Regions from separate parts of the Streptomyces sp. NPDC030143 genome, predicted to be linked through region 2. Evidence: riboswitches for the same ligand, from Rfam matches in the RefSeq annotation. Region 2 holds a riboswitch; each other region holds the start of a gene.
The links. A riboswitch is a leader RNA that binds a small molecule or an ion and turns the genes downstream of it on or off. The one in region 2 is predicted to bind cyclic di-AMP.
Positions count from the first base shown of each region.

Region 1 (10,044 bases), on a different contig from region 2:
CTGCGTACCGAGAGGTACCACCACACCGGCCGGGGGAAGTGAACGAACGTTATCGCCAGCATCCCGCAACCGGCAGTTTCATGGCGCGCAGCGAGGGGGAAATCACACAATGGGACACGTTCACCACGCGGGGTTCCTTCTCCTCCACCGGGGAACTCGAGGGGGAACCCGCACAGCGGGAGCCGCAACGAGGTCGCCGCAACGCCGCGTCGCAGGCCGGCGCCGTGACGGTGCGGCGCATCGGCGCAGGCACGATGGACACGCAGGGCAGGTACGGCACGCAGCGGGGAGCCTCGCCACACCGGCAGGGGACCCGCCGACCGATCGGCGTCAGTGAGGAGCGCCGGGGAACCCGAGCCGCACTCCACCGCCCCCATCGCGCCCCGTCGTGACCACCTCCATGAGACTTCCGCACGAGGGCACACGGGGGACGGAGGCGTCGTCCGCGTGCCGACAGGAGGTCGGCCATGCAGGTCACGCGGGCGGTTCAGCCCCTGCTCCCGTTGTGTCGGCGTCTGCTGCCGATCAGGCTGGCCACTCTGTCGGCCACCCTGCTGAAGGCGACGGCCCTGGAGATCGTGATCCTCGCGGGGCACCTGCTTCTCTACCCCTCCGGCATCGCCCAGGAGCGGCGTGACCCGGTGACCCCCGCCCTGCCCGGCGCGGACGACGTGCCCGGCGGGTCCGACCCGACCGGCGCCGCCGAGCCGGCACGGCTGCCGGCCCAGGCCCGCGCCGCGCTCCCCGTCGTCCTGCTGCACGGCTTCATCGACAACCGCTCCGTCTTCGTCCTGCTGCGGCGCAACCTCGCCCAGCACGGCAGGCATCGCGTCGAGTCGCTCAACTACTCGCCGCTGACCTGCGACATCCGCATCGCGGCCGAGCTGCTCGGCCGGCACATCGAGGAGATCTGCGCGCGCACGGGCAGCGGCCGGGTCGACATCGTCGGCCACAGCCTCGGCGGTCTCATCGCCCGCTACTACGTGCAGCGCCTGGGTGGAGATTCCCGCGTGCGGACGCTGGTCACGCTGGGCACGCCGCACTCGGGCACCCGGGTGGCGCCCCTGGCGAACGCGCACCCCATAGTGCGCCAGATGCGCCCCGGCTCGGAGGTGATCGAGGAGCTGTCGCGGCCGGCGCCCGGCTGCCGCACGCGCTTCGTGAGCTTCTGGAGCGACCTCGACCACCTGATGGACCCGCTGGAGTCCGCCCGCGTCGACCACCCCGACCTGCTCGCGGAGAATGTGCAGGTCACCGGCATCGGCCACCTCGCCCTGCCAGTGCACCCGGCCGTCGCCGCCGGGATCCGCCAGGCCCTGGACGCCGAACGCGCCACCGCGACCGCGCCCACGCACGGCGCCACCGTGGCCTGACACCCGGCGCACCCCTCCCGGCCGCCCCTCCGGAGCCCCGCCGCACCCCCGCGCACATCCCTCACAATCGAACGCATGTCGAACGTAGGGCCAAAACCCGCGCCCGCCCTCCCCCGAAACAGGGCCGAATGCCCCTTTCCCCCGGGCACGAAACCTGCGGAAGATTGTCGTGCCCGCGTACCGCCGGGTACAGTCGCCGCACTGCTCTGGCAGCCCCTGTTGTCGAGGCGAGAGAGAAGTTGGTGAACGACCGTCACCCGTCGGGGAGCATGACCACCCCGGCTCCGGCTTCTGACGCCGACTCCCCGCCCTACGCGTCGTACGGCACCCAGGAAGCCACTTACGGCGACTTCACCGCCGGTCACGGCACCACCCACGACGGCTACGACCACGAGGCCCGTTCCACCGGGCACTTCGCGGCCGACCCCCTCTTCGGCGAGCTTCCGGGCGACGGCGCCTCCACCGGCGGATACGACGCCACGCAGTGGGCCACGGGCAGTCAGCAGACCCTCAACTACGACCCGTACGCGGCCCAGCACCACGCCGCCTACGACACGGGCGCGTACGACACGGCCGCCTGGGCCCCGGACCAGCAGTTGTCCGCCATCCCCGCGCAGGCCGCGCCGGCCGACAGCAGCGGGCAGTGGGACGCCGGCACCTGGCTCCAGCCCGAACAGACCGGCGGCCCGGCCGACCGGACCCAGCAGTGGGAATGGGGCACGCAGGCCTTCGACACCGGCGCCTACGACGCCACCCAGTGGAACTCCACCGGCGACGGCGACGCCCCCGGCGCGGACGCGTACGAACAGCACGCGGAGCTGCCGTTCGACCAGCAGCACACCGCCGCCTTCGAGCAGGTCGGCTACGACGAGCACACCTCGTACGACGAGCACGCCGGCCACCACGAGTCCGGCGTCCACCACGAACTCCCCTCCCACGAGGACGAGTCGACGGCCACCGGCGAGCTTCCGGCGGTGCCCCTCCTCGACGACCAGGAGGAGGCCACTCCGGCTCCCGTCCCGCGTACCGCGGGCCGCGCCGCGAACCGCTCCCGGCGCCGTGCGCCCGCGCGACGCTCGGCCCTGCTGACCGTGGCCGTGCCCTCCGCGTGCGTCATGGGCGTGGCCGGCATCGCCGCAGCCTCCGTCGGCACGCTGACCGGCGGCGACGAGAAGGACACCACCGCGACGGCGTCGGAGGCGCAGGCGGTGAAACCATCCGCCGCCAACAACAAGCTGGACACCCAGCTCAAGACGCTCACCGCCGAGGCCGACGCCTTCGCCGACCGGGCCAGCCGTACGCAGGAACGTATCGACCTCAAGGCGCAGCAGGAGGCCGAGAAGAAGAAGGCGGCGGCGGAGGCGGCCCGCAAGGAGCGGCTGCGTCCGAAGTACGCGCTGCCGGTCGGCCAGCACGGGCTCAGTGCCTACTACGGCCAGTCCGGCATCAACTGGATGTCCATGCACACCGGCATCGACTTCCCCGTCGCCTACGGCACCACGGTGATGGCCGCGACCGACGGCACCGTCCGCACGCAGTGGAACAGCGCCTACGGCAACATGATGATCGTGACGGCGAAGGACGGCACGGAGACCTGGTACTGCCACCTCTCCAGCTACCGCGTCAGCTCCGGTTCGACGGTGAAGGCCGGCGAACCGATCGCGTACTCGGGAAACTCCGGCAACTCCACCGGTCCGCACCTGCACTTCGAGGTCCGGCCGGGCGGCGGCTCGTCGATCGACCCGCTGTCGTGGCTGCGCAGCCACGGGCTGGACCCGACCTGAGCGGCCGTCCGACGAACGCCCTGTGAGCCCCCGCCGCCGAAGCGGGGGCTCCTTTCACGTCAGAGCTTCTCCACCGGCGCGTACCGCAGCAGCAGCCGCTTGGGCTTGGTGTCGCCGAAGTCGATCGTCGCCTCGGCGTTGGCGCCCGTGCCCTTCACCGCGACGACCGTGCCGAGCCCGAACTGGTCGTGCGTGACGCGGTCGCCGACCGCCAGGGCGACCACCGGCTTCTCCGCCGTACGCCGCGTGGCGAACCCGGAGGCGCCGGCCGCCGAGGAACGCGAACGCGACGACGACAGCGAGGCCGCCACCGCCGACACCGGCCCGGAGGACACGGGTCCGCTCGCCCCCGTCCGCTTCCAGTCCACGTGCGTGGCCGGGATCTCCTCCAGGAACCGCGAGGGCGGGTTGTACGACGGCTGCCCCCAGGCGCTGCGCATCGCGGACCGCGTCAGATACAGCCGCTCCCGGGCGCGCGTGATGCCGACGTAGGCCAGGCGGCGTTCCTCCTCCAGTTCCTTGGTCTGGCCGAGGGCCCGCATGTGCGGGAAGACGCCGTCCTCCATGCCGGTGAGGAACACGACGGGGAACTCGAGGCCCTTGGCGGTGTGCAGGGTCATCAGGGTGATGACCCCGGAGCCGTCCTCGTCCTCGTCGGGGATCTGGTCGGAGTCGGCGACCAGGGCGACCTGCTCCAGGAACTCGGCCAGCCCCACCGACTCGCCCTCGCCGCGCTCCTGCTCGAACTCCAGGGCCACGGCGGCCAGTTCCTGGAGGTTCTCGATCCGGGTCTCGTCCTGCGGGTCGGTGGAAGCCTGCAACTCGGCGAGATACCCGGTGCGTTCGAGAACGGCTTCCAGGACGGTCGCGGGTCCGGCCCCGGACTCGACGATCGTACGGAGCTCCTCCATGAGTGTGTTGAACCGCTTCACGGCGTTCGTCGACCGTGCGGCCATGCCGTAGGCCTCGTCGACGCGCTTCAGCGCCTGCGGGAAGCTGATCTTCTCGCGCTGGGACAGGGCGTCGATCATCGCCTCGGCGCGCTCGCCGATGCCGCGCTTGGGGACGTTGAGGATCCGGCGCAGGGGCACCGAGTCCTCGGGGTTGGCGAGGACCCGCAGGTAGGCCAGGACGTCCCTGACCTCCTTGCGCTCGTAGAAGCGGACGCCGCCGACGACCTTGTAGGGCAGGCCGACGCGGATGAAGACCTCTTCGAACACACGGGACTGGGCGTTGGTGCGGTAGAAGACGGCGACGTCGCCGGCCCTCGCGTCGCCCGCGTCGGTCAGGCGGTCTATCTCGTCGGCGACGAACTGCGCCTCGTCGTGCTCGGTGTCGGCGACGTATCCGGTGATGCGCGCGCCGGAGCCCGCGTTGGTCCACAGGTTCTTCGGACGGCGGGACTCGTTGCGCTCGATGACCGCGTTGGCGGCGGACAGGATCGTCTGGGTGGAGCGGTAGTTCTGCTCCAGCAGGATCGTCGTCGCGTCCGGGTAGTCCTCCTCGAACTGGAGGATGTTGCGGATGGTCGCGCCGCGGAAGGCGTAGATCGACTGGTCGGCGTCACCGACGACGCACAGCTCGGCCGGCGGGACGTCGTCCTCGCTGGGCGGTACGTCGACGGGGTGCTCACCGGTGCCGACGAGTTCACGCACGAGCGCGTACTGGGCGTGGTTGGTGTCCTGGTACTCGTCGACCAGGACGTGCCGGAAGCGGCGGCGGTAGTGCTCGGCGACGTCGGGGAACGCGCGCAGCAGGTTGACCGTCGTCATGATCAGGTCGTCGAAGTCGAGGGCGTTGGCCTCGCGCAGCCGCGACTGGTAGAGGGCGTAGGCCTGGGCGAGGGTCTTCTCGAAGCCGTCGGTGGCCTGGGCGGCGAAGTCCTCCTCGTCGATCAGCTCGTTCTTCAGGTTGCTGATCTTGGCGCTGAAGGACTTGGGCGGGTAGCGCTTGGGGTCGAGGTCCAGGTCGCGGCAGACCAGGGCCATCAGACGCTTGGAGTCGGCGGCGTCGTAGATCGAGAACGACGACGTGAAGCCGAGCCTCTTCGACTCGCGTCGCAGGATGCGCACGCACGCGCTGTGGAAGGTCATCACCCACATCGCGTTCGCGCGCGGCCCCACGAGCTGCTCGACGCGCTCCCTCATCTCGCCCGCGGCCTTGTTGGTGAAGGTGATCGCGAGGATCTGCCCCGGGTGCACCTGGCGCTCGGCGAGGAGGTGGGCGATGCGGTGGGTGAGCACCCGCGTCTTGCCGGAGCCGGCACCCGCGACGATGAGCAGCGGGGTGTCGGAGTGGACGACGGCGGCGCGCTGGTTGTCGTTGAGCCCTTCCAGGAGGGCCGCCGCGTCGACCGCCGGGCGCGGGGCGCCGTCGCGGTAGTGGGTGTCCCGGTCCGGGGGCACGTCGAACTTCCCGCCGAACAGATCGTCCGGAACCGGCTCCGGAGCGTGATCGTCCTCGGGCGGCGGCGGGGGTTCGTCCTCGTGCCCGCGAGGGGCCTGGAGGTCCGCCAGGAAGCTGTCGTCAAAGAGGCTGCTCATCGCTCTCCGAGTCTAGGGGGCGCCACTGACAACCCGCCGCCGTCCCGGAAAACATCCCCCTCCGTCCAGGGCGTCACGGTCCGCTACACCGAAAACACCTTGGGCGACACGGTTACCGCAGGTCACGAAAATGTATCGGGCATATCACCCATCAACCTTCACAGGTGCCACACGAGTTGGCTACCGTGCCGGGCAGGCCGTACGACCCCCACCGGCGAGCCTCGCCGGGCCGCGCGGCCACCGCCGAGTCCGGTGCCCCTCGCGGAGCCGGAGCCGGGGACCCACCGAGACCTTGGGGTGAATCGGCCCACTCCCCCGACGGAGCAGGCCGTAGGGCAACCCTTCCCGCCCGAACCCGACAGCTAACCCGGTAGGCGGAGCACGGAAGGAGTCGCCTCCCTTGGCGTCGCAGCACCGCAAGCCGCGCCCCGCCGGGGGGCGCGTAGCAGGCATACGCACCCCCGCTCTCGCCACCGCCGCTCTCACCTCGGTGGCCCTGCTCTCCCAGACGGCCGACGCCGCGCCCGCCGCCGACGGCAAGCCGAGCCTGGAGGAGGTCGAGAAGAAGGTCGGCGACCTCTACCGCCAGGCCGAGTCGGCGACCGAGAAGTACAACGCCGCCAAGGAGAAGACGACCAAGCAGCGCAAGCAGGTCGACACCCTCCTCCAGGACGTCGCGCAGCGCACCGAGAAGCTCAACGACGCACGGGAGCGGCTCGGTTCCTTCGCCGCCGCCCAGTACCGCACCGGCGCCACCGCACCGGACACGGCCACCTTCCTGCTCGCGGACTCCCCGCAGGACTACTTCGACCAGACCCAGCTGATGGGGCGGCTGACCGAACGCCAGAAGGGCGCGGTCGACGACTACGTCACCGAGCAGTCGGAGACGATGAAGAAGCGTCAGGAGGCATCCCGGAGCCTCGAGACGCTCACCGAGTCGCAGAGCGAGCTGAAGACCGCCAAGGCGACCGTCCAGAAGAAGCTCAGCTCCGCGCGCGAGCTGCTGTCGCAGCTGACCGCCGAGGAGAAGGCTCGGCTGGCGGCGATCGAGAAGCAGCGGCAGGAGGAGGCGGCCCGCAAGGCGGCGGAGCTGGCCCGGCAGCAGGCGGCGGCACAGGCGGCCGCGCAACAGGGGAGCGCCGGGTCCTCGGGCACGGACACGTCGTCGCCTTCGGTTCCGTCGTCGTCCTCGCCGTCCGCCCCGGCCACGGACGCCTCCTACGCCACCAAGGCCGAGAAGGCGCTCGCCTTCGCCCGCGCGCAGATCGGCAAGCCGTACGTCTGGGGTGCCACCGGCCCCGAGTCCTACGACTGCTCCGGCCTCACCCAGGCCGCCTGGAAGGCCGCCGGCGTCACCCTCCCGCGCACCACCTACGACCAGGTGAACGCCGGCACGACGGTCTCCCTGGCCAACGCCCAGCCCGGTGACCTGGTCTTCTTCTACGACGACGTCACCCACGTCGGCATCTACATCGGCAACGGGATGATGATCCACGCCCCGAAGCCCGGCACGTACGTCCGCGAGGAGTCGATCTACTACGACGGCGAGTCGGCGATCCACAGCGTGGTGCGCCCGGCCTGAGGAAACCTCCGGCCGGTGCCGCCGGTTCTGTCCGCCGGTTGTCCGCCGGTTGGGTTGGCCGGTTGCTCGCAGGTGTCTGCCGGTTGTCCCCGGGTCGGATCCGCCGGTTGGGTTGGCCGGTTGTTCGCAAGTGTTCTGCCGGTTGTCCCCGGGTCGGATCCGCCGGTTGGCCGCCGGTCGGTCCGGGAGCCAGGTCCGCCCGCCGTGCCCGAAGGCCGTCCCTCTGCTGCGACCGAAGGCCGTCCGCCCGTCGTGTCCGCAGGCCGTCCGCCTGTCCTGTCCGACAGGCCGTCCCTCCGCCCCTCCGCCGTCCGCGCCCGTGTGCCGGTTCCCCTGGCCGGGGTGAGGCCGGTGGCCGCCGACCGGCAGACCCGTCCGCGGGGACGGAAGTCATGGGCGGACGGAGCGGAGGGGCGGAGGAGGCAGAGGTCGGCGGAGGCAGCGGGGGCGGAGCAGACGGGGCGAGGCGGCGGTGTGCGCATCCCGCCGAACCCTGCCCCCTGTCCTGCGCCCGCGCGTTGTTCCCCATGGGCATGACGGCGGCGGCGACGCTGTCCGTCGCCGCCGCCGTCGATGTCCCGTGGCTGAAGGGCCCCGGGCAGGCGCTGCTGTGGATCTCGGTCGCGGCACGGCTGGCCGTCGCCGCGGGGGCGGCGCGCTCCGCGCGCGCGGCGATCAGGTCCAGAGCACCGCGATGAAGACGTTCGCCGCGGTCAGCAGCCCGACCAGGCCGAACAGGGGTTTCTCCACCGCCTCGTCGTCCCGCTTCACATAGACGAGGCCGAGGATCACGACCAGCAGGGCCAGCTTCACCCCGATCTTGATGTTGTTGACCTCCTGGTCGTCGGCCTGGTTGAGGCCGACCAGGATGACGCCGGTGACCAGCATCGTCGCCGCGCCGTGCAGCATCGCGGGGACGAAGCGGGCCGTGCCCTGGCCCATCGCCTTCATCTGCGTGAGGAAGCCGCCCAACAGGGCGGCGATGCCGATGATGTGCAGGCCGACGAAAAGATGGATGAGTACGCCCATGAGTCCGGATGCTATTCAGCCGCCCCGAATCGCCCCGACACCGGCCCGGCCTCTGCGACGCACGTGCAGTTGTGCGTGCCGTAGCACTGTCGCGCTTCATCGCGCTCCGGATCGGCCGCATCGGTCAGGGCGCCACGCGAAGTCGTCGACCTCGGACGCTCCCGCTGACCACTTACGGTCACCGGACAATCCGCCCCTGTCACTTCCGCACATCCCGTTACCGATGTGTCACGGACGGGCTTAGCGTCCTCCCCCAGGTGACCGGCTCCCCACCGCCGCCCGGACCAGGGGCGGCAGTCGGACACCACCGCCGAGGTCCGGCGGCGGGCCCACTCCCTGTGCGGGACCGCCGCCGGCCCCGTCAGCCGCTCCCCGCGGCCGTACGTCCGTCCGCTCCCCACGGCGGGCACGGGTCCCGCCCTGCCCCGGACGGCCGAACCGACGAGGCGGTCGTACGAAAGGACGTGCAGTCCCACGTGGCAGCGCACCGCAAGCCCCGACAGCGCTCGCTCGGAAGTCACCCGGCCCGGACGGCGCTGACCATCGCCCTCGCCGGCGCGGCGGGCGCGACGGCGTTCGACGGGATCGGACACGCCGAGCCGAAACCCACACCGGCGCAGGTGAAGGCCAAGGTGGACAAGCTGTACCAGGAGGCCGAGGCCGCCACCGAGAAGTACAACGGCGCGAAGGAGAAGGCGACGGCGGCCGAGCAACGGCTGAAGGCCCTCCAGGACGAGGCCGCTCGCAAGGAGGCCCGGCTCACCACGGCACGCGAGGAGCTGGGGTCCATGGCCGCCGCACAGTACCGCAGCGGAGGCCTCGACTCCGCGATGCAGCTCGCGCTCTCCGACGACCCCGACCAGTACCTCGACAACGCCGCCTTCGCCGAACGCGCGGGCCACCGTCAGTCGGGCACCGTCGCCCGCGTGCGCAAGCAACTGCGGGAGGTCGAGCAACTGCGCGGCGCCGCCCGCATCGAGGTGACCTCGCTCAGAGCCCGACAGGCGGAGCTGAAGCGGCACAAGACGACGATCACCGGCAAGCTCGACGCGGCCCGCCGTCTGCTGTCCCGGCTGACGGCCGGGGAACGGGCCCGGCTCACCGCGGACACGGGCACCGGGACGGCCACCCGCGCCTCCCGCGCCGCGACCGGCCCCCGCAGCCACCTCACCGCACCCGGCAGCACCTCCGCACAGGCGCCCAGCTCGCGCGCCGCGGCGGCCGTCTCCTACGCCTACTCCAAGCTCGGCAGCCCCTATGTGTGGGGGGCGACCGGACCGAACGCCTTCGACTGCTCGGGCCTGGTCCTGGCGGCGTACCGCTCCGCCGGCATCTCGCTGCCGCGCACGACCTACTCCCAGATCGACGCCGGCCGCCGCATCTCCCGCTCCGAACTCCTCCCCGGTGACCTGGTGTTCTTCTACTCCGGCATCACCCACGTGGGCATCTACGTCGGTGGCGGCCGCATGATCCACGCCCCCAACCCCTCGGCCCCGGTCCGCGTGGCGCCGCTGGACGAGATGCCCTACGCGGGCGCCACCCGGGTGGTGTGAGGGCCGGCGGGGAGTGACCGCGCCGCCCCGATCGTCACACCAGCCGTCGCGCCGTCGCCCACCGCGTCAGCTCGTGCCGGTTGGACAGCTGGAGCTTCCTGAGGACCGCCGAGACGTGGGACTCGACCGTCTTCACCGAGATGAACAACTGCTTGGCTATCTCCTTGTAGGCGTAGCCAC
Region 1 is NZ_JBVIAY010000010.1:155,074-165,117, reverse strand. Features, by position in the region: gene ACZ4YY_RS19465 (esterase/lipase family protein) at 468-1,373, shown strand; gene ACZ4YY_RS19460 (M23 family metallopeptidase) at 1,643-3,157, shown strand; gene pcrA (DNA helicase PcrA) at 3,217-5,700, opposite strand; cyclic di-AMP (ydaO/yuaA leader) riboswitch at 5,932-6,092, shown strand; gene ACZ4YY_RS19450 (C40 family peptidase) at 6,101-7,282, shown strand; gene ACZ4YY_RS19445 (hypothetical protein) at 7,810-7,980, shown strand; gene ACZ4YY_RS19440 (hypothetical protein) at 7,958-8,311, opposite strand; gene ACZ4YY_RS19435 (C40 family peptidase) at 8,788-9,864, shown strand; gene ACZ4YY_RS19430 (LuxR C-terminal-related transcriptional regulator) at 9,899-10,044, opposite strand, start outside.
Region 1: linked by a shared signal. The riboswitch ahead of ACZ4YY_RS19450 (C40 family peptidase) and the one ahead of ACZ4YY_RS28985 (C40 family peptidase) in region 2 are both predicted to bind cyclic di-AMP.

Region 2 (8,123 bases):
CTCCAGGCTCCTCGAGGAACGGATCGTCTTCCTCGGGACGCCGATCGACGACACCGCGGCCAACGACGTGATGGCCCAGCTCATGTACCTGGAGCACAGCGCCCCCGAGCGGGACATCTCGCTGTACGTGAACTCCCCTGGCGGCTCGTTCAGCGCGATGACCGCCGTCCACGACACGCTCCGCTACGTCACCTGCGACATCGAGACGGTCTGCCTGGGTCGGGCGGGCACGTCCGCCGCCGTCCTGCTCGCCGCGGGCACCCCGGGCAAGCGCCACGTCCTGCCGGGCGCGCGCGTGGTCCTGGGCCAGCCGGCGCTGCCGGAGCCGGTGCGGGGCCGGACCGGCGACCTGGCCGTCCAGGCCGGGGAACTGGCCCGCACCCGCGCCCTCCTGGAGGAGATGCTCGTACGGCACACCGGGCGCAGCCCGGAGCAGGTGAGCGCCGACATCGAGCGCGACCTGATCCTCGACGCCCATCAGGCGGTGGAGTACGGCCTGGCGGACCGGGTCATGCCGGCCCGTCGGGTGACCGGCACCGCGCCGGACGCGAGGTGACCCTCCGATGCTGCCTCCCGAGCTGCCGCCGCTGCCCGCGCTGACGCGGGCCGAGGCCGAGCTGATCGACCGTTACCTCGAGGTGGTCGACCTGCTGGGCCGGATCAACCCCGCCCGCCACGGAGACACCTACCGCGGACTGCGTGCCGCCCAGGCGCTGGTGGGCCGGGTGACCGCCCTGCGCGACGCGCTGACGCTGATGCACCAGCGCGGCGAGAGCGAGGTGCACGCGCCCACGCTCGCGCGGGCGCTGCGCGTCCTGGACGGCGAGCGACGCACGGCGCGCGTCACGGTTCCGCCGCTCTCCGACAGTTGACGCGGCGCGCGTCCGGCCCGGTCGGTCGCGTGACGGGCGCGCCGTCCGGCCCGGGGTTGAAACGGGCTGAACGGCTTACCTCCGTTCGGTGTAGATCTGACTGCTGTTCCGGGCCCTCACGGGTTGCGCGACACCCCCGCGTCTTGGGTGGAACTCAGGGTTCCGCCGCTGGTCGGAGGCCTTATGCGACCTTGACATCTGATCGAACATCAGGGTGTCCACCCGAACGGGTGAGTGGTGAGTAAGCCCACAAATCCCCGATTCCATTGGGATTTTCGGACATCCGTGAGCCAAGATCCGTGACTGACGACAAGCCCCCGCCACAAGCGGCGGGGCGGTCCGGGCGGACGCCGAGTCCTGCCGCCGCCCGGATGACCGGTCGACAGAAGTGCATCGGCAGGAGTGGAGGACCCAAGCACGACGGGTCGCCGGAACGGTCATCCCCGCGGGGAGGCGCCGGGCCGAGCAGCCCTTGGGGTGAAGCCGCGTCAGCGGCCGGGCAACTTCGCCAGCCCGAATCCGACAGGTCATCCTTCACAGGCGGCTGACGAAGGGTTGCGCATGACTGCGCTGAATCGTGTCCCGTCGCTCATGGCCCGGGCCGGTACGGCCTCGGCGTTCGCCATCGCCGCCGTGGGCGCCTCGGTCGTGGTGCCGGGTGTCGCCTCCGACGCCGCGGCCGTGACTCCCGCGACGAAGGCCCTCCAGATCGCCGCGTCCAAGAAGGGTGCGCCCTACAAGTACGGCGCCACCGGACCCAACCGGTTCGACTGCTCGGGCCTCACGCTGTACTCGTACAAGAAGGCCGGCAAGACGCTGCCGCGGACGGCCGCCCAGCAGTACAACAAGACCCGTCACATCTCGGCGGGCAGCCGCAAGGCCGGTGACCTCGTGTTCTTCCACTCGGGGTCGAACGTCTACCACGTGGGCATCTACGCCGGTCACAACAAGATCTGGCACTCGCCGAAGACCGGGGACGTGGTGCGTCTGCAGAAGATCTGGACCAAGAGCGTCTGGTACGGACGGGTCAGGTGACCCTCCGGGGCGGTGCCGGCGGACCTTGACACGCCGTCACCGCCCCGGTTGCCGGGCGAAGCCCCTACCGCGCGCGGCCGCTGCCGTCCGGGCGCGGGTCAGGGCTCCTGCTGGCCCGCCGCCGTCACCGGCTCCGCCGGGACCGCCCACGGCAGTTCGATGAAGACGGTCTTGCCGCCCTCGCGCGTGGGCCGCACGCGCAGCTTGCCGCCGCACTCGGCGGTCAGCCAGCGGATGATCACCATGCCCCGGCCGTTGTCCTGCTGGACGGCGGCCGGCAGGCGTTTGGGGAAGCGCGGGTGGCTGTCGGTGACACCGATGCGCAACTGTTCGTCACGGTCGAGCACGACGTCCACCGTGAAGGTGGGTGACTGCCCGAAGGTGTGCTGTACGGCGTTGGTGGCGAGTTCGGAGACGATGAGCCGGATGGTGTCGGCCACCTCCGTGTCGGCCGGCAGGCCCCATTCCCCGAGGGTGCTCAGCACATAGGCGCGGGCGGTGGACACCGAGGCGGGTTCGCTCGGCAGAGTGACGGATGCTTCCAGATGGTCTGCCATGGCGACGTCGTCCCTTTCCCACGGGACCGCGGTCCGACACGGAGCGGATGGTTCGAGTACGGTCCCGGACTGGTGCTTCGCCGCCAGAGTGCCATCACCCCGCCGGTCACGGGTGGCGATCCACCAGGATGTGCATATATCTGTCGCCCGATGCGGTGAACTCCGCTACGGCAGGACGTATGCGGACGGCTCGGAGGGAGTAAGGAGACGCGCATGCAGCACGGTCCCGCGGTGCGCCGCCGGAAGCTGGGCGCAGAACTGCGGGCGCTGCGTGCCCGCGCGGGCCTCACCAGCGGCGAGGCGGCCCGGCTCGTGGGCTGGCACCAGTCGAAGGTGAGCCGGATCGAGACCGGCACGAGCGGCACGAAACCGGCCGATGTGCGGTTACTCCTCGACGCCTACGGCGTGGAGGACACCCAACTGCGCGGAGTCATGCTGGCCCTGGCGGGCTCCGACGGTGACGGCGGCGGTGGACGCGACCACTGGTGGCACGCCTACCGCGGGGTGCTGCCGCCGACCTACCGGGACTTCATCAGCCTGGAGTCGCAGGCGAGCGCCATGCGGACGCTGGAGACGACCGTGGTGCCGGGACTGCTCCAGACCCCCGAGTACGCCCGCGCGGTGACGCGGGCCGCCGTGGAGGGCGTCGACGAGGACCGGCTGGACACGCTGGTGGAGGTGCGGCTGGCCCGCCAGTACGTCCTGCGCGCCGATCCGCCGCTGGAGCTGAACGCGGTGCTGGACGAGGCGGTGCTGCGCCGGGAGGTGGGCGGTCCCGAGGTCATGGCCCGCCAGCGGGATCGGCTGGTGGAGGCGGCACGACTGCCGCAAGTCACCCTGCAGGTGCTGCCGTTCACGGCCGGGGCACACATCGGCGTCACCGGCCCTTTCGTTATCTTCTCATTTTCGATCACATCTGATCTGGATGTGGTTGTTCTCGACCACTTGACGAGTAGCCTCTATCTCGAGCGGAAAGAAGACCTCCGGGTCTACCGGGAGGCCTTCGACAACCTTCGGGCGCACGCCCTCTCGCCCGAGGACTCACTGGACTACATCGCCGCGACAGGTGACGGCGCGTAGGGAGGCACCATGACCGCACTGCCTCGGAACGTCCCCTCCAGCACCGGAGCGCGGGACTCCCACGATCCCCCCGCCCTGCGATGGCTGCGCAGCAGCTACAGCACGGGAGCCAACAACTGCGTCGAGACGGCCCGCCCGACCACCGGTCCCTGGGCCGGTCTGCTCGCCGTACGCGACTCCAAGGACCCGGCCGGCCCCGCCCTGCTCTTCTCCCCCGAGAGCTGGACGGGTTTCACGGCCGCGTTCCGCTGATCACCCGGACGGCACGTTCGATCTGTGCCTCGGACAGGTCCGCGCGGGCGGTCAGCCTCAGGCGCGAGACGCCGTCGGGCACGGAAGGAGGACGGAAGCAGCCCACGGCCAGGCCTGCCGCCCGGCAGTCCGCCGCCCAGCGCACGGCCCCCTCCGCGGAGGGGGCGCGCACGGAGACGACAGCGGCGTCCGGACGTACCGCTGCCAGGCCCGCGGCCGTCAGGCGCGCGTGCAGCTCGTCCGCCACCGCCCGCGCGCGTGCCGCCCGTTCCGGCTCGCGGCGCAGCAGCCCGAGGGCCGCCAGGGCGGCGCCCGCCGCCGCCGGGGCGAGCCCGGTGTCGAAGATGAACGTACGGGCGGTGTTGACCAGGTGGTCGATCACCCGCGCCGGGCCGAGCACCGCTCCGCCCTGGCTGCCCAGCGACTTGGACAGCGTGACCGTGACGACGACGTCGTCCGCGCCCGCGAGACCCGCCGCGTACGGGGCGCCCCGCCCGCCGTCGCCGAGGACGCCGAGCCCGTGGGCGTCGTCGACGACCAGCCCGGCGCCGTGCTCCCGGCACGCCCCGGCGAGGGCGGCCAGCGGGGCGGCGTCGCCGTCCACGGAGAAGACCGTGTCGGAGACCGCGACGGCGGGACCGTCGTGCGTGCCGAGCGCCTTGCGCACGGCGTCGGGGTCCGCGTGGGCGACGACCTGGGTCGTGCCGCGGGCCAGCCGGCAGCCGTCGATCAGGGAGGCGTGGTTGCCCGCGTCGGAGACGATCAGGGAGCCGTGCGGGGCCAGCGCGGTGACCGCGGCCAGGTTGGCCGCGTACCCGGAGGAGAGGACGAGCGCCGCCTCGGCACCGCAGAAGGCGGCCAGCTCGCGCTCCAGCCCGGTGTGCAGCTCGGTGGTGCCCGTGACGAGCCGGGACCCGGTCGCCCCGCCGCCCCAGGTCCGCGCCGCCCGGGCCGCGCCCTCGACGACCTCGGGGTGGCGGGCCAGCCCCAGGTAGTCGTTGCTCGCGAGGTCGAGGAGCGGCGAGTCGGCCGGGCGGGGGCGCAGGGTCCGTACGAGTCCGGCGCGGCGGCGCAGCTCCGCCTGCTCGTCGATCCAGCCGAACGCCATGGGTCCTCCGGTGCTTTTGTAGGTAGCGGACAGACCCTAGCGGCACGGCCCGCCACCCAGGGTGTGGCAATACCCACACCTCGAAGGGGGCGTGTTGTGCGATCCCTACCTTGGCCGCGAGCGGTTCCGTAGGACAGGATCGGCTCCCATGGACCTGCTGAACATGCTGGTGGACAAGGGGCTTCGGCGCGAGCTGCCGACCCGCGAGGAGGCGCTGGCCGTACTGGCCACGTCCGACGACGATCTGCTCGATGTGGTGGCCGCGGCCGGGAAGGTGCGCCGCCACTGGTTCGGGCGGCGGGTGAAGCTCAACTACCTCGTCAACCTGAAGTCGGGCCTGTGCCCCGAGGACTGCTCCTACTGCTCGCAGCGGCTGGGCTCGACGGCCGGGATCCTCAAGTACACCTGGCTCAAGCCGGACGAGGCCTCCGAGGCGGCGGCCGCCGGGCTGGCCGGCGGTGCCAAGCGGGTCTGCCTGGTGGCGTCCGGGCGCGGTCCGACCGACCGGGACGTCGACCGGGTCTCCGAGACCATCAAGGCCATCAAGGACCAGAACGAGGGCGTCGAGGTGTGCGCCTGTCTCGGCCTGCTCTCCGACGGCCAGGCGGAGCGGCTGCGCGAGGCGGGCGCCGACGCCTACAACCACAACCTGAACACGTCGGAGTCGACGTACGGGGACATCACGACGACGCACACGTACGCCGACCGGGTGGACACCGTCCACAAGGCGCACGCGGCGGGGCTGTCGGCCTGCTCCGGTCTGATCGCCGGCATGGGCGAGAGCGACGAGGACCTGGTGGACGTGGTCTTCTCGCTGCGCGAGCTGGACCCGGACTCGGTGCCGGTCAACTTCCTCATCCCGTTCGAGGGCACCCCGCTGGCCAAGGAGTGGAACCTCACCCCGCAGCGGTGTCTGCGGATCCTGGCGATGGTGAGGTTCGTCTGCCCGGACGTGGAGGTGCGCATCGCTGGGGGCCGCGAGGTGCATCTGCGGACGATGCAGCCGCTCGCCCTGCACCTGGCCAACTCGATCTTCCTCGGCGACTACCTCACGAGCGAGGGCCAGGCCGGCCGGGCCGACCTGGAGATGATCGCGGACGCCGGGTTCGAGGTGGAGGGCGCCGACCAGGTGACGCTGCCGGAGCACCGCGCCGCCGAGGGCTGCGGCGGCGGGGGCTGCGGGGCGCAGGACGGCGGCGAAGGGGGCGGGGTGTGCGGTACGGCTCCGGCCACCGCCCACGAGGCCCGTACCGACCTGGTCGCCGTCCGCCGCCGGGGCGCCGGGACGGATCTCGCGCCCAATGCCTGATCCGGACGTGAGCGCGCTGCTGGAGCTGGACCGGCGGCACGTGTGGCATCCGTACGGCCCCATGCCCGGCCGGGTCGAACCGCTCGTCGTTCAGTCGGCGAGCGGGGTCCGGCTGCGGCTCGCCGACGGCTCCGGCGAGTTGGTCGACGGCATGTCGTCGTGGTGGTCGGCGATCCACGGCTACAACCACCCGGTGCTGAACGAGGCGGCGCGCGGGCAGTTGGGGCGCATGAGCCATGTGATGTTCGGCGGGCTCACCCACGAGCCCGCCGTACGACTGGCGAAGCGTCTTGTCGACATGTCGCCCGACGGTCTGGAGCACGTGTTCCTCGCCGACTCGGGGTCGGTGTCGGTCGAGGTCGCGGCCAAGATGTGCCTGCAGTACTGGCGTTCGCTGGGCCGTCCGCGCAAACAGCGACTGCTGACCTGGCGCGGCGGCTACCACGGCGACACCTGGCAGCCGATGTCGGTGTGCGACCCCGAGGGCGGGATGCACGAACTGTGGACCGGGGTGCTGCCCCGCCAGCTCTTCGTGGACCCGCCCCCGGTCGCGTACGAGGAGGCGTACGCCGAGCGGCTGCGGGCCGCGGTCGAGCGGCACGCGGACGAACTGGCCGCGGTGATCGTGGAGCCGGTCGTGCAGGGCGCGGGCGGCATGCGGTTCCACTCCCCCGCGTACCTGCGGGTGCTGCGCGAGGCGTGCGACGCCCACGACGTGCTGCTGGTGTTCGACGAGATCGCGACCGGGTTCGGCCGTACGGGCGCGTTGTTCGCGGCGGAGCACGCGGCGGTGACCCCGGACGTGATGTGCGTGGGCAAGGCACTGACCGGCGGATATCTGACGATGGCGGCCACGCTGTGCACCGCGCGGGTGGCGGACGGCATCTCACGGGGCGAGGTGCCGGTGCTGGCGCACGGTCCGACGTTCATGGGCAACCCGCTCGCGGCGGCCGTCGCCTGCGCCTCGATCGACCTGCTGCTCGGGCAGGACTGGCTCGCGGAGGTCGAGCGGATCGAGAGGGGCCTGCGCGAGGGGCTGGCGCCGGCCCGCGAACTGCCGGGCGTGCGGGACGTACGAGTCCTCGGCGCGATCGGCGTCGTCCAGCTGGACCACGCCGTCGACATGGCGGCCGCCACCCGGGCGGCGGTACGCGAGGGCGTCTGGCTGCGGCCGTTCCGCGACCTGGTGTACACGATGCCGCCGTACGTCACCGACGACGCGGACGTGGCACGGATCGCGCGCGCGGTGTGCGCGGCGGCGCGGGAGGGGTGAGCATGCCGATCCTGGTGATCACGGGGACGGGCACGGAGGTCGGCAAGACCGTCACGACCGCGGCCCTCGCGGCGGCGGCGCTGGCGGCGGGCCGGACGGTGGCGGTCCTCAAGCCCGCCCAGACCGGTGTGGGGCCGCGCGAGCGCGGGGACGCCGACGAGGTGGCGCGGCTCGCGGGGGCCGTGACCGCGACCGAACTCGTCCGATATCCCGACCCGTTGGCGCCGGCGACGGCGGCCCGCCGGGCGGGCCTGGCACCGGTGCGTCCGCGCGAGGTCGCCGAGGCCGCCGCCGGGCTGGCCGCCGAACACGACCTGGTGCTGGTCGAGGGGGCGGGCGGGCTGCTCGTGCGTTTCGACGACACCGGGTCGACCCTGGCCGACGCGGCGGAGCTGCTGCGCGCGCCGGTGCTGGTGGTGGCCTCCGCCGGTCTGGGCACGCTGAACACGACCGAACTGACCGCCCGTGAACTGCGCTCGCGCGGGCTGGAGTTGCTGGGCGTCGTCATCGGCGGCTGGCCCGAGGCGCCGGACCTGGCAATGCGGTGCAACGTCAGCGACCTGCCGGAGGTCGCCGGCGCCCCGCTGCTCGGGGCGCTGCCGTTCGGCGCCGGGTCCCTCGCCCCAGCCGACTTCCG
Region 2 is NZ_JBVIAY010000020.1:122,732-130,854, reverse strand. Features, by position in the region: gene ACZ4YY_RS28995 (ATP-dependent Clp protease proteolytic subunit) at 1-556, shown strand, start outside; gene ACZ4YY_RS28990 (hypothetical protein) at 564-872, shown strand; cyclic di-AMP (ydaO/yuaA leader) riboswitch at 1,289-1,430, shown strand; gene ACZ4YY_RS28985 (C40 family peptidase) at 1,434-1,907, shown strand; gene ACZ4YY_RS28980 (ATP-binding protein) at 2,006-2,464, opposite strand; gene ACZ4YY_RS28975 (helix-turn-helix domain-containing protein) at 2,678-3,544, shown strand; gene ACZ4YY_RS28970 (DUF397 domain-containing protein) at 3,554-3,796, shown strand; gene ACZ4YY_RS28965 (8-amino-7-oxononanoate synthase) at 3,777-4,904, opposite strand; gene bioB (biotin synthase BioB) at 5,053-6,213, shown strand; gene ACZ4YY_RS28955 (adenosylmethionine--8-amino-7-oxononanoate transaminase) at 6,206-7,486, shown strand; gene bioD (dethiobiotin synthase) at 7,489-8,123, shown strand, end outside.

Region 3 (10,044 bases), on a different contig from region 2:
ACCGGGGGCGTGCCGGGCTCCTGCGGGATGTTCCGCGCGCGGGGCGCGGTGCTCGTCGCCGCCGACAGGGCCTCGGCGAGACCACCGAGTTCGACGTGGACCACGAGCACCGGCTTGGCGGGGCCGGCCGCCGCGGCCGAGCGCAGCGCCTCCGCCAGTTCCAGGTCGCCTGGGGACGTCTCCCCGATGGCCGGGATCGCCGTGACCACCACCGCGTCGCATGACTCGTCGGACAGGGCGCGCACCAGCGCCGCGTGGAAGTCGTCCGCCGACGCCTCGGTGGTCAGGTCCAGCGGCGGCAGCGGGCGCAGCCCCTCCGACAGACACGCGTCGTAGGTCAGCAGTCCCAGCGACTCGGAGTTGCCGAGGATCGCCACGCGCGCGCCGTGCGGCAGCGGCTGACGGGCGAGCAGCAGGCCCGCGTCCACCAGCTCGGTGATGGTGTCCACGCGGATCACCCCGGCCTGGCGCAGCAGGGCGGAGACCGTCGCGTGCGGCAGCCGGGTCGCGCGGACGGCGTGGCCCTGGGGGGCCGAACCGGCGCCCTGCACCACCACGAGCGGCTTCGCCGCGGCCGTGCGCCGCGCGAGGCGGGTGAACTTGCGCGGGTTGCCGATGGACTCCAGGTACATGAGGGCGACGTCGGTGTCGGGGTCGTCGTACCAGTACTGCAGGACGTCGTTTCCGGAGACGTCGGCGCGGTTGCCGGAGGAGACGAACGTCGACACGCCGGTGACGCCCGTGACGCCTCCGCCGCGGCGGTGCAGCCGGGACAGCAGGGCGACGCCGATGGCGCCGGACTGGGCGAACAGGCCGATCCGGCCGGGCCGCGGCATCTGCGGGGCGAGCGACGCGTTGAGCCGTACCTCGGGGGAGGTGTTGATGATCCCGAAGGCGTTGGGGCCGATGATCCGCATCCCGTACGCGCGTGCCTGCCGCACGAGTTCGCGTTGGCGCTCGCGGCCGTCGGGGCCGCTCTCGGCGTAGCCGGCGGCGAGGACGACGAGCCCCTGGACGCCGTGTTCGCCGCACTCGGTGACGACCTCGGGCACGCGCTCGGCCGGGACGGCGACGACGGCGACGTCGACCGGGCCGGCGATGTCGCGCACCGAACGGTGGGCGGGCACGCCGTCGAGTTCCTCGAAGCCGTCGGGGAACGCCTTGTTCACGGCGTACAGCCGTCCGGTGAAGCCGGCCCCGCGCAGGTTGCCGAGGACGCTGCGGCCGACGCCGCCCGGGGTGCGGCCTGCGCCGACGACGGCGACCGAGCCGGGCACCAGCAGGCGTCGTACCGAGTGGGCCTCGGCGCGTTGTTCCCGCGCGCGCTGCACGGCGAGGGAGCGCTCGGTGGGTTCCAGGTCGAACTCCAGGCGGACGACGCCGTCCTCGAAGCTGCGCTTCTGTGTGTAGCCGGCGTCCGTGAACACCTTGATCATCTTGTTGTTGGCGGGAAGCACCTCGGCGGCGAACCGGCGGATGGCGCGCTCGCGCGCGACGGCGGCGATGTGTTCCAGGAGCGCGGAGGCCACGCCCCGTCCCTGGTGGGCGTCCTGCACGAGGAAGGCGACCTCGGCCTCGTCGGCGGGCGCGGAGGCGGGCAGACCGTCGGCGCCGATGCGGTCATAGCGTACGGTGGCGATGAACTCGCCGCCGACCGTGGCCGCGAGTCCCACCCGGTCCACAAAGTCGTGGTGCGTGAAGCGGTGGACGTCCTTGGCGGACAGGCGCGGGTAGGGCGCGAAGAAGCGGTAGTACTTCGACTCGTCCGAGACCTGCTCGTAGAAGCTGACCAGGCGCTCGGCGTCATCAACGGTGATGGGGCGGATGCGCGCGGTGCCGCCGTCGCGCAGCACCACGTCGGCTTCCCAGTGGGCGGGGTACTCCTGCCGGTCCGGCGCGCTCTGCATGGGCCCCAGAGTACGGCTCGCGTACGACAACGGCGCGAGGCACTCTGTGGAGGACGGAACGCCGGATCGAGGCCGCGATCCGGAAGACCACGGCGGAACGGGACTCAGGTCCGTTCCGGCCGTGCTTCACGTGTGGAACACTGGTCTAGACAACCCTGAACACCGAAGGGCAGCATCACATGGCTGAGCGCCGCGTCAACGTCGGCTGGGCCGAGGGCCTTCACGCCCGCCCCGCTTCCATCTTCGTCCGAGCCGCCACGGCCGCAGGCGTCCCGGTGACGATCGCCAAGGCCGACGGCAATCCCGTCAACGCGGCCTCCATGCTGGCGGTCCTCGGCCTGGGCGCCCAGGGCGGCGAGGAGATCGTCCTCGCCTCCGACGCCGAGGGTGCCGACGCCGCCCTCGACCGTCTGGCGAAGCTGGTCTCCGAGGGCCTCGAGGAGCTTCCCGAGACCGTCTGAGCCGCGCTCGCAGCACGCACGGAGCCGCGTCGCCCTTCCGGGCGGCGCGGCTCCGCCGTCTTCGGGGACGTTCTGCAACGACCGGGCCACTGCTGTCTTCGGGGACCTCGTGGGGGCACTGCCGCCCTCGGGCAATGGTCGCGGCGATGGCGCCTCGGGACTTCGGGGCGACACGGCCGCCTCGGGAAAATCGGTGCGACACGGCCGCCGCCCTGGGGTAAGCGTCGCGGCACTGCTGCCCTCGCGGGATTCTCCGACGCCCGCCGGAAATGCCGTCGACAGGCGGCGGACGCACCGCCGGAGAATTCCGGGGCGCGGAAAAAAGGGCAGCGGAAACGCGCCTCCGTCGAATATCCCTTCTTTGTATACGGCCCTCGTGTTAAAGCCGCGGGCCCGACATGTTGACGACGTGTTGCGAAGTCCTCACACGTTCCGCGCGGTCCGCTCCGGAGAACCGCAGCCGGTGCGCGGAGGTCGCGCGCTCGGTGTGCTGCGCCGTGACCGCCCGCGCGCGCTCGCCGTCGCCGCGCGCCACCGCGTCGACGATCGCGCCGTGCTCCGCCCAGGACTCCACGGGGTCGGCCGGCGCCTGCACCGCGTACATCCAGGCGATCTTGTGGCGCAGTTGGGTGAGGGTCGAGGTCAGGGCGGGACTGCCGGAGGCCTGGGCGAGCGTCTCGTGGAACCAGCCGCCCAGGGAGCGCAGGTCGTCACTGTTGCCCCGCCTGGCACGCTCCTGGCCGAGCCGGACGAGACCCCGCAGGACCTTCAGATGCGCCTCGGTGCGCCGCTGGGCTGCCCGGGCGGCGCCGAGCGGCTCCAGGAGCATGCGCATCTCCAGCAGGTCGGCGGCCTCCAGTTCGGTCGGTTCGGCCACGCACGCGCCCGCGTGCCGCCGCGTCACGACGAAACCCTCCGCCTCCAGCGTGCGCAGGGCCTCGCGGACGGGGACGCGCGAGACGCCGTAGCGGCGGGCGAGGAGTTCCTCGGTGAGGCGGCTGCCGCGCTCGTAGACACCCGCGACGATGTCGTCCCGGATGGCCGTGCACACCGAGTGCGCCGGAATTCGCATGACCGACCTCCGCCTTAATCCCCGTGAAACGTCGACGAATGACGTGTGGTCAGTGATGCTATTGCAATGGGCCGGAATTTCCGATGGCGGGCCGGAATCCATGGATATTTTTTGGACAGGGCCGGGCGTGAAACGGCGAAAGCCCCGGCCGTGCGGGCCGGGGCTGGACGATCTGTCGCCGTGCGTCGTCAGTCGTTCACGATCAGACGTTCACGCCGTGCTTGCGGAGGTAGGCGACGGGGTCGATGTCCGAGCCGTACTCCGCGCTCGTGCGGGCCTCGAAGTGCAGGTGCGGGCCCGTGACGTTGCCGGTGGCGCCCGACAGGCCGATGCGCAGGCCCGGGGTGACCTGCTGGCCCACCGAGACCTCGATGGTCGACAGGTGGCCGTACTGGGTGAAGGTGCCGTCGTTCATCCGGATCACGACCTGGTTGCCGTACGCGCCGCCCCAGCCCGCCTCGACGACGGTGCCGAGCCCGACCGCGCGCACGGTGGTGCCGCTCGCGGCGTGGAAGTCGATGCCGGTGTGGCTGCCGGAGGACCACAGCGAACCGCCGGCGCTGTAGCCGGTGGAGACGTAGGAACCGGTGATCGGCGCCACGAAGGTGTTCAGGCGCTTGCGCTCGGCCTCGCGGGCGGCGCGGGCCCTGGCCTCCCGCTCCTCCTTGACCCTGGCGGCGGCCCGGGCGGCTGCCTCCTTGCGCGCGGCCTCCTCCTGGGCGGCCTGCTTCTGGGCGGCGGCCTGGTCGTCGATCTCGCCGGCGACGGAGTGGCCGATGGTGACGACGGGGGTCAGGCCGGTCTGTTCGGCCGGGGTCTCGGCGGCGAGAGCCGGGGAGGAGGCGACGGTGCCGATGACGCCGGTGGTGGTGAGCGCCGCGATGCCCGCGGCGCGGGCGGTGGTGCGCTTCATCCGGCTGGGACGGCGGTGCTTCCCGGTGGCGCAGGTGAACGCCATGAAGTTGAGTGGTCCTTTCCTTCCCTCTCGCCTACCGGGTTAGCTGACGGGTTCGGAGCAGGAAGGTCTCCTACGGCCACCCTCGCGACACGCGCGGGCGTCCGATTCACCCCAGGGACTGCACAGTTGGGTCCCCGGCTCCCCTGGCTCGCGCCGTACGGGGACTCGGCGATGACTGTCCGGTGCCGCGGGTGCGGCGCAGTGCCCGACGAACAGCCCGGACGACGCTAGACGCGCCCGCTGTCAATCCCCAAACGGAACGCGGGTTTTGTAGCGCATGCCACAGGGCAGACAGGCAGCCTCTCCCCCAATTCGGACATCAGGGGGCCCTGGTGACCGTCTCGTCACCAGGGCCCCTCACGCGTGCGTGCCGCAGCCGGTCCCGGGGCGTGTTCCGAAAGGAGCGCCGCCCGCCCGGAGGGCGGGGCCCGCGGCGTCCGGTGCGGTGCATCGCGAGGCGGAGGGCCGTCCGCGCACCGGGTGTGCGCGGACGATCCCGACCACGCGGCGAGGCGCCGTGCCGGGCGTCGCGGACCGGGCGGGATGTTCGGAACACGCCCTGGAAGGCTCCTGAAGATCTCGCTCGGGCCGCCCGGCCGGCCCCGGATCGCCCGTACCCATCAATCAGGTTGAACCGGGCGAACCGGGCGTGATTCCAAGATTTTCAGCGGACTCCTAGTCGGCCCGGACGACCGTCACCTCGCCGATGCCGAGCGCCTCGACGGGCTCCTTGATCTGTGCGGCGTCACCGACGAGGACGGTGACCAGACGGTCCACCGGGAAGGCGCTCACGGCGGCCGCGGTGGCCTCCACCGTCCCGGTCGCCGCGAGCTGCTGGTACAGCGTCGCCTGGTAGTCGTCGGGCAGGTGCTGCTCGACCTGGTCGGCCAGTGTGGAGGCGACGGCCGCGGCCGTCTCGTACTTCAGCGGCGCCACACCGACGAGGTTCTGCACGGCGACGTCGCGTTCGGCGTCGGTGAGCCCCTCCGCGGCGAGGGTCCGCAGCACCTTCCACAGGTCGTCCAGGGCGGGACCGGTGTTCGGGGTGTCCACGGAACCGCTGATGGCGAGCATCGCGGCACCCGAGCCGTCCGGGGCCGACCGCAGGACCTGCCCGAACGCGCGGACACCGTAGGTGTAGCCCTTCTCCTCGCGCAGGACACGGTCCAGGCGGGAGGTGAGGGTGCCGCCGAGGCAGTAGGTGCCGAGGATCTGCGCGGGCCACACGCGCGCGTGCCGGTCGGGGCCGATACGGCCGATCAGCAGCTGCGTCTGGACGGCGCCGGGACGGTCCACGATGACGACCCGGCCGGTGTCGTCGGCGGTCACCGGCGGGACGGGCCGCGGCCGGGCCGAGGAGCCCGTCCAGGCGCCCAGGGTGTCGCCGAGCAGCGCGCCCAGGTCGACGCCGGTGAGGTCGCCGACGACCACGGCGGTGGCCGTGGCCGGGCGGACGTGCTTCTCGTAGAAGGCCCGTACGGCCGCGGCGTCGATGTTCTCGACGGTCTCCGCGGTGCCCTGGCGCGCACGCGACATGCGCGCGGTGGCCGGGAACAGCTCCTTGTAGAGCTCCTTGGCGGCGCGCCGCGAAGGGTTGGCCAGCTCGTGCGGGATCTCGTCCAGGCGGTTGCGGACGAGGCGCTCGACCTCGCTGTCGGCGAACGCGGGCGCCCTGAGGGCGTCGGCGACCAGGCCGAGGGCCTTGGCGAGGCGGGAGGCGGGGACCTCCAGGCTGATGCGGACGCCGGGGTGGTCGGCGTGTGCGTCGAGAGTGGCGCCGCAGCGCTCCAGCTCGGCGGCGAACTCCTCGGCGGAGTGCTTGTCGGTGCCCTCGGAGAAGGCCCTCGCCATGATCGTGGCCACACCGTCGAGGCCGGCCGGTTCGGCGTCCAGGGGCGCGTCGAGCAGGATCTCTACGGCGACGACCTGCTGGCCGGGGCGGTGGCAGTGCAACACGGTCAGGCCGTTGTCCAGGGTGCCGCGCTCGGGCGCCGGGAACGCCCACGGCCTGGCCTCGCCCGCGTGGGGCTGGGGGTGGAACTCCATCGCGGCGAGCTCGGTCACTGGGCCGCCTCCTCGTTCTCGTCCTGGTCGGCGCCGGCTTCGGGGGCGGTCGGCTCGTAGACGAGGACCGCGCGGTTGTCGGGGCGCAGGCGGGCCTTGGCGACCTCCCGCACCTCCTCGGGGGTGATCTCCAGCACGCGCTGGACGGCGGTGAGGGCGAGCTGCGGGTCGCCGAAGAGCACGGCGTACCGGCACAGTTCGTCGGCGCGGCCGGCGACCGTGCCGAGGCGGTCGAGCCACTCGCGCTCCAGCTGGGCCTGGGCCCGCTCCATCTCCTCGGCGGTGGGGCCCTCCTCGGCGAACCGGGCGAGCTCCTCGTCGATGGCGGTCTCGATGACGGGGACCTCGACATCGCCGGAGGTCTTCACGTCCAGCCAGCCCAGGGAGGGCGCGCCGGCCAGGCGCAGCAGACCGAAACCCGCCGCGACGGCCGTGCGGTCACGGCGGACGAGGCGGTTGTAGAGGCGGGAGGACTCGCCGCCGCCGAGGACGGTGAGCGCCAGGTCGACGGCGTCGCACGCGCGCGTGCCGTCCTCCGGCAGACGGTAGGCGGCCATCAGGGCGCGGGCCGGGACCTCCTCCTCGACGACCTCGCGCAACTGCTCGCCGATGATCTCCGGCAGGGAGCCGTCACGCGGCTCGGGCTTGCCGTCGTGGGAGGGGATGGAGCCGAAGTACTTCTCGATCCAGGCGAGCGTCTGCTCCGGGTCGATGTCGCCGACGACCGACAGGACGGCGTTGTTGGGCGCGTAGTAGGTGCGGAAGAAGGCGCGCGCGTCCTCCAGGGTCGCCGCGTCCAGGTCGGCCATCGAGCCGATCGGCGTGTGGTGGTACGGGTGGCCGTCCGGGTAGGCGAGCGCCGTCAGCTTCTCGAAGGCGGTGCCGTAGGGGACGTTGTCGTAGCGCTGCCGGCGCTCGTTCTTCACGACGTCGCGCTGGTTCTCCATGGACTCGTCGTCCAGGGCGGTCAGCAGCGAGCCCATGCGGTCGGCCTCCAGCCAGAGGGCGAGCTCCAGCTGGTGGGCGGGCATGGTCTCGAAGTAGTTGGTGCGCTCGAAGCTGGTGGTGCCGTTGAGCGAGCCGCCCGCGCCCTGGACCAGCTCGAAGTGGCCGTTGCCCTTGACCTGCGCGGAGCCCTGGAACATCAGGTGCTCGAAAAGGTGAGCCAGGCCGGTACGCCCCTTGACTTCGTGGCGCGAGCCGACGTCGTACCAGAGGCACACCGCCGCGACGGGGGTCAGGTGGTCCTCGGAGAGCACCACGCGCAGGCCGTTGGCCAGGCGGTGCTCGGTCGCTGTCAGGCCCCCGGAGCCTGCCTGGGCTGTGGCCGTGTGACCCATGGGCATGTACGTCCCTTCCGATCGCGGACGCGGTCGTCGAAACCGCGCTTTTCCTGCCGGTCCTGCCACTGTATGCAAGCGTGCGGAGCGGCGGCGAAGTTCCCGGACGACGTACGCCGAGAGCGAGATCGCGTAGCCTGCGGGCAGCCGTGGAGGTGGCGCCCCGGCCCGCGGGCCGTCGGTCGAGGCCGGGTCCCGGCCAGCGCTGTCAGTGCCACGGTCCACAATGGTCCGCGTCAGATCCCGTCACACGCTTCAGCACGAGTGAGCCGAAGGGTCGCGTCGACACCGACATGAGCGCCCCGTAGGCGAGTGACCAGAAAACAGGAGGAGCCGGCAGCGATGGCCCGCCGCAGCACGAAGACCCCGCCGCCCGACGACTCGTACGAGGAGAAGATCCTCGACATCGACGTCGTCGACGAGATGCAGGGCTCCTTCCTCGAGTACGCGTACTCGGTCATCTACTCCCGCGCCCTGCCGGACGCCCGCGACGGCCTGAAGCCCGTCCACCGCCGCATCGTCTACCAGATGAACGAGATGGGCCTGCGACCCGACCGCGGCTACGTGAAGTGCGCGCGCGTCGTCGGCGAGGTCATGGGCAAGCTGCACCCCCACGGCGACGCGTCGATCTACGACGCCCTGGTGCGCATGGCCCAGCCGTTCTCCATGCGGGTGCCGCTGGTCGACGGCCACGGCAACTTCGGCTCCCTGGGCAACGACGACCCGCCGGCCGCCATGCGGTACACCGAGTGCCGGCAGGCCGCGGCGACGAGCCTGATGACGGAGTCGATCGACGAGGACACGGTCGACTTCACGCCCAACTACGACGGCCAGGAGCAGGAGCCGGTGGCGCTGCCCGCCGCCTTCCCGAACCTCCTGGTCAACGGCTCCTCCGGCATCGCGGTCGGCATGGCCACCAACATGCCGCCGCACAACCTGGGCGAGGTCATCGCGGCCGCGCGCCACCTGATCCGCTACCCGAACGCGGACCTGGACGCCCTGATGCGGCACGTTCCCGGCCCCGACCTGCCCACGGGCGGCCGGATCGTCGGTCTCTCCGGGATCCGGGACGCGTACGAGACGGGCCGCGGCACCTTCAAGATCCGCGCCACGGTGTCGGTGGAGACGGTGACGGCCCGCCGCAAGGGCCTGGTCGTCACCGAACTGCCCTTCGCGGTGGGCCCCGAGAAGGTCATCGCCAAGATCAAGGACCTGGTCGGCTCGAAGAAGATCCAGGGGATCGCCGACGTCAAGGATCTCACCGACCGTGAGCACGGCCTGCGCCTGGTCATCGAGATCAAGAACGGCTTCGTGCCGGAGGCCGTTCTGGAGCAGCTGTACAAGCTGACGCCGATGGAGGAGTCCTTCGGCATCAACAACGTGGCGCTGGTGGACGGCCAGCCGCTCACGCTGGGCCTGAAGGAACTGCTCGAGGTCTACCTCGACCACCGCTTCGAGGTGGTGCGCCGGCGCAGCGAGTTCCGCCGCACCAAGCGCCGCGACCGCCTTCACCTGGTGGAGGGCCTGCTCACGGCCCTGGTGGACATCGACGAGGTCATCCGGCTGATCCGCTCCAGCGACAACAGCGCGCAGGCCAAGGAGCGCCTCATCGAGCGCTTCGGGCTGTCGGAGATCCAGACGCAGTACATCCTCGACACCCCGCTGCGCCGCCTCACCAAGTACGACCGCATCGAGCTGGAGGCGGAGAAGGAGAAGCTCAACGAGGAGATCGCCGAGCTGACCCGGATCCTGGAGTCGGACGCGGAGCTGCGCAAGCTGGTCTCCGGCGAACTGGCCGCAGTGGCGAAGAAGTTCGGCACCGAGCGCCGTACGGTCCTGCTGGAGTCGTCGGGCACCCAGACCGCCGTCGTACCGCTCCAGGTCGCCGACGACCCCTGCCGGGTGCTGCTGTCCTCGACGGGTCTGCTGGCCCGCACGGCCAACGGCGAGCCGTTCGCGCAGGACACAGACGCCAGGCGCACCAAGCACGACGTGATCGTCTCCTCGGCCCCCGCCACCGCGCGCGGGGAGATCGGCGCCGTCACCTCGGCGGGCCGGCTGCTGCGGATCAACGTCGTCGACCTGCCGCAGCTCCCGGACACGGCGTCCGCGCCGAACCTGTCGGGCGGCGCCCCGCTGGCGGAGTTCGTCTCCCTGGAGGGCGACGAGACGGTGGTGTGCCTGACCACGCTCGACGAGTCCGGCCCGGGCCTGGCGCTCGGCACGGAACAGGGGATCGTCA
Region 3 is NZ_JBVIAY010000019.1:148,397-158,440, forward strand. Features, by position in the region: gene ACZ4YY_RS28310 (bifunctional acetate--CoA ligase family protein/GNAT family N-acetyltransferase) at 1-1,907, opposite strand, end outside; gene ACZ4YY_RS28315 (HPr family phosphocarrier protein) at 2,087-2,368, shown strand; gene ACZ4YY_RS28320 (GntR family transcriptional regulator) at 2,748-3,440, opposite strand; gene ACZ4YY_RS28325 (M23 family metallopeptidase) at 3,643-4,398, opposite strand; cyclic di-AMP (ydaO/yuaA leader) riboswitch at 4,412-4,579, opposite strand; gene ACZ4YY_RS28330 (M16 family metallopeptidase) at 5,074-6,462, opposite strand; gene ACZ4YY_RS28335 (M16 family metallopeptidase) at 6,459-7,808, opposite strand; gene ACZ4YY_RS28340 (DNA gyrase/topoisomerase IV subunit A) at 8,145-10,044, shown strand, end outside.
Region 3: linked by a shared signal. The riboswitch ahead of ACZ4YY_RS28325 (M23 family metallopeptidase) and the one ahead of ACZ4YY_RS28985 (C40 family peptidase) in region 2 are both predicted to bind cyclic di-AMP.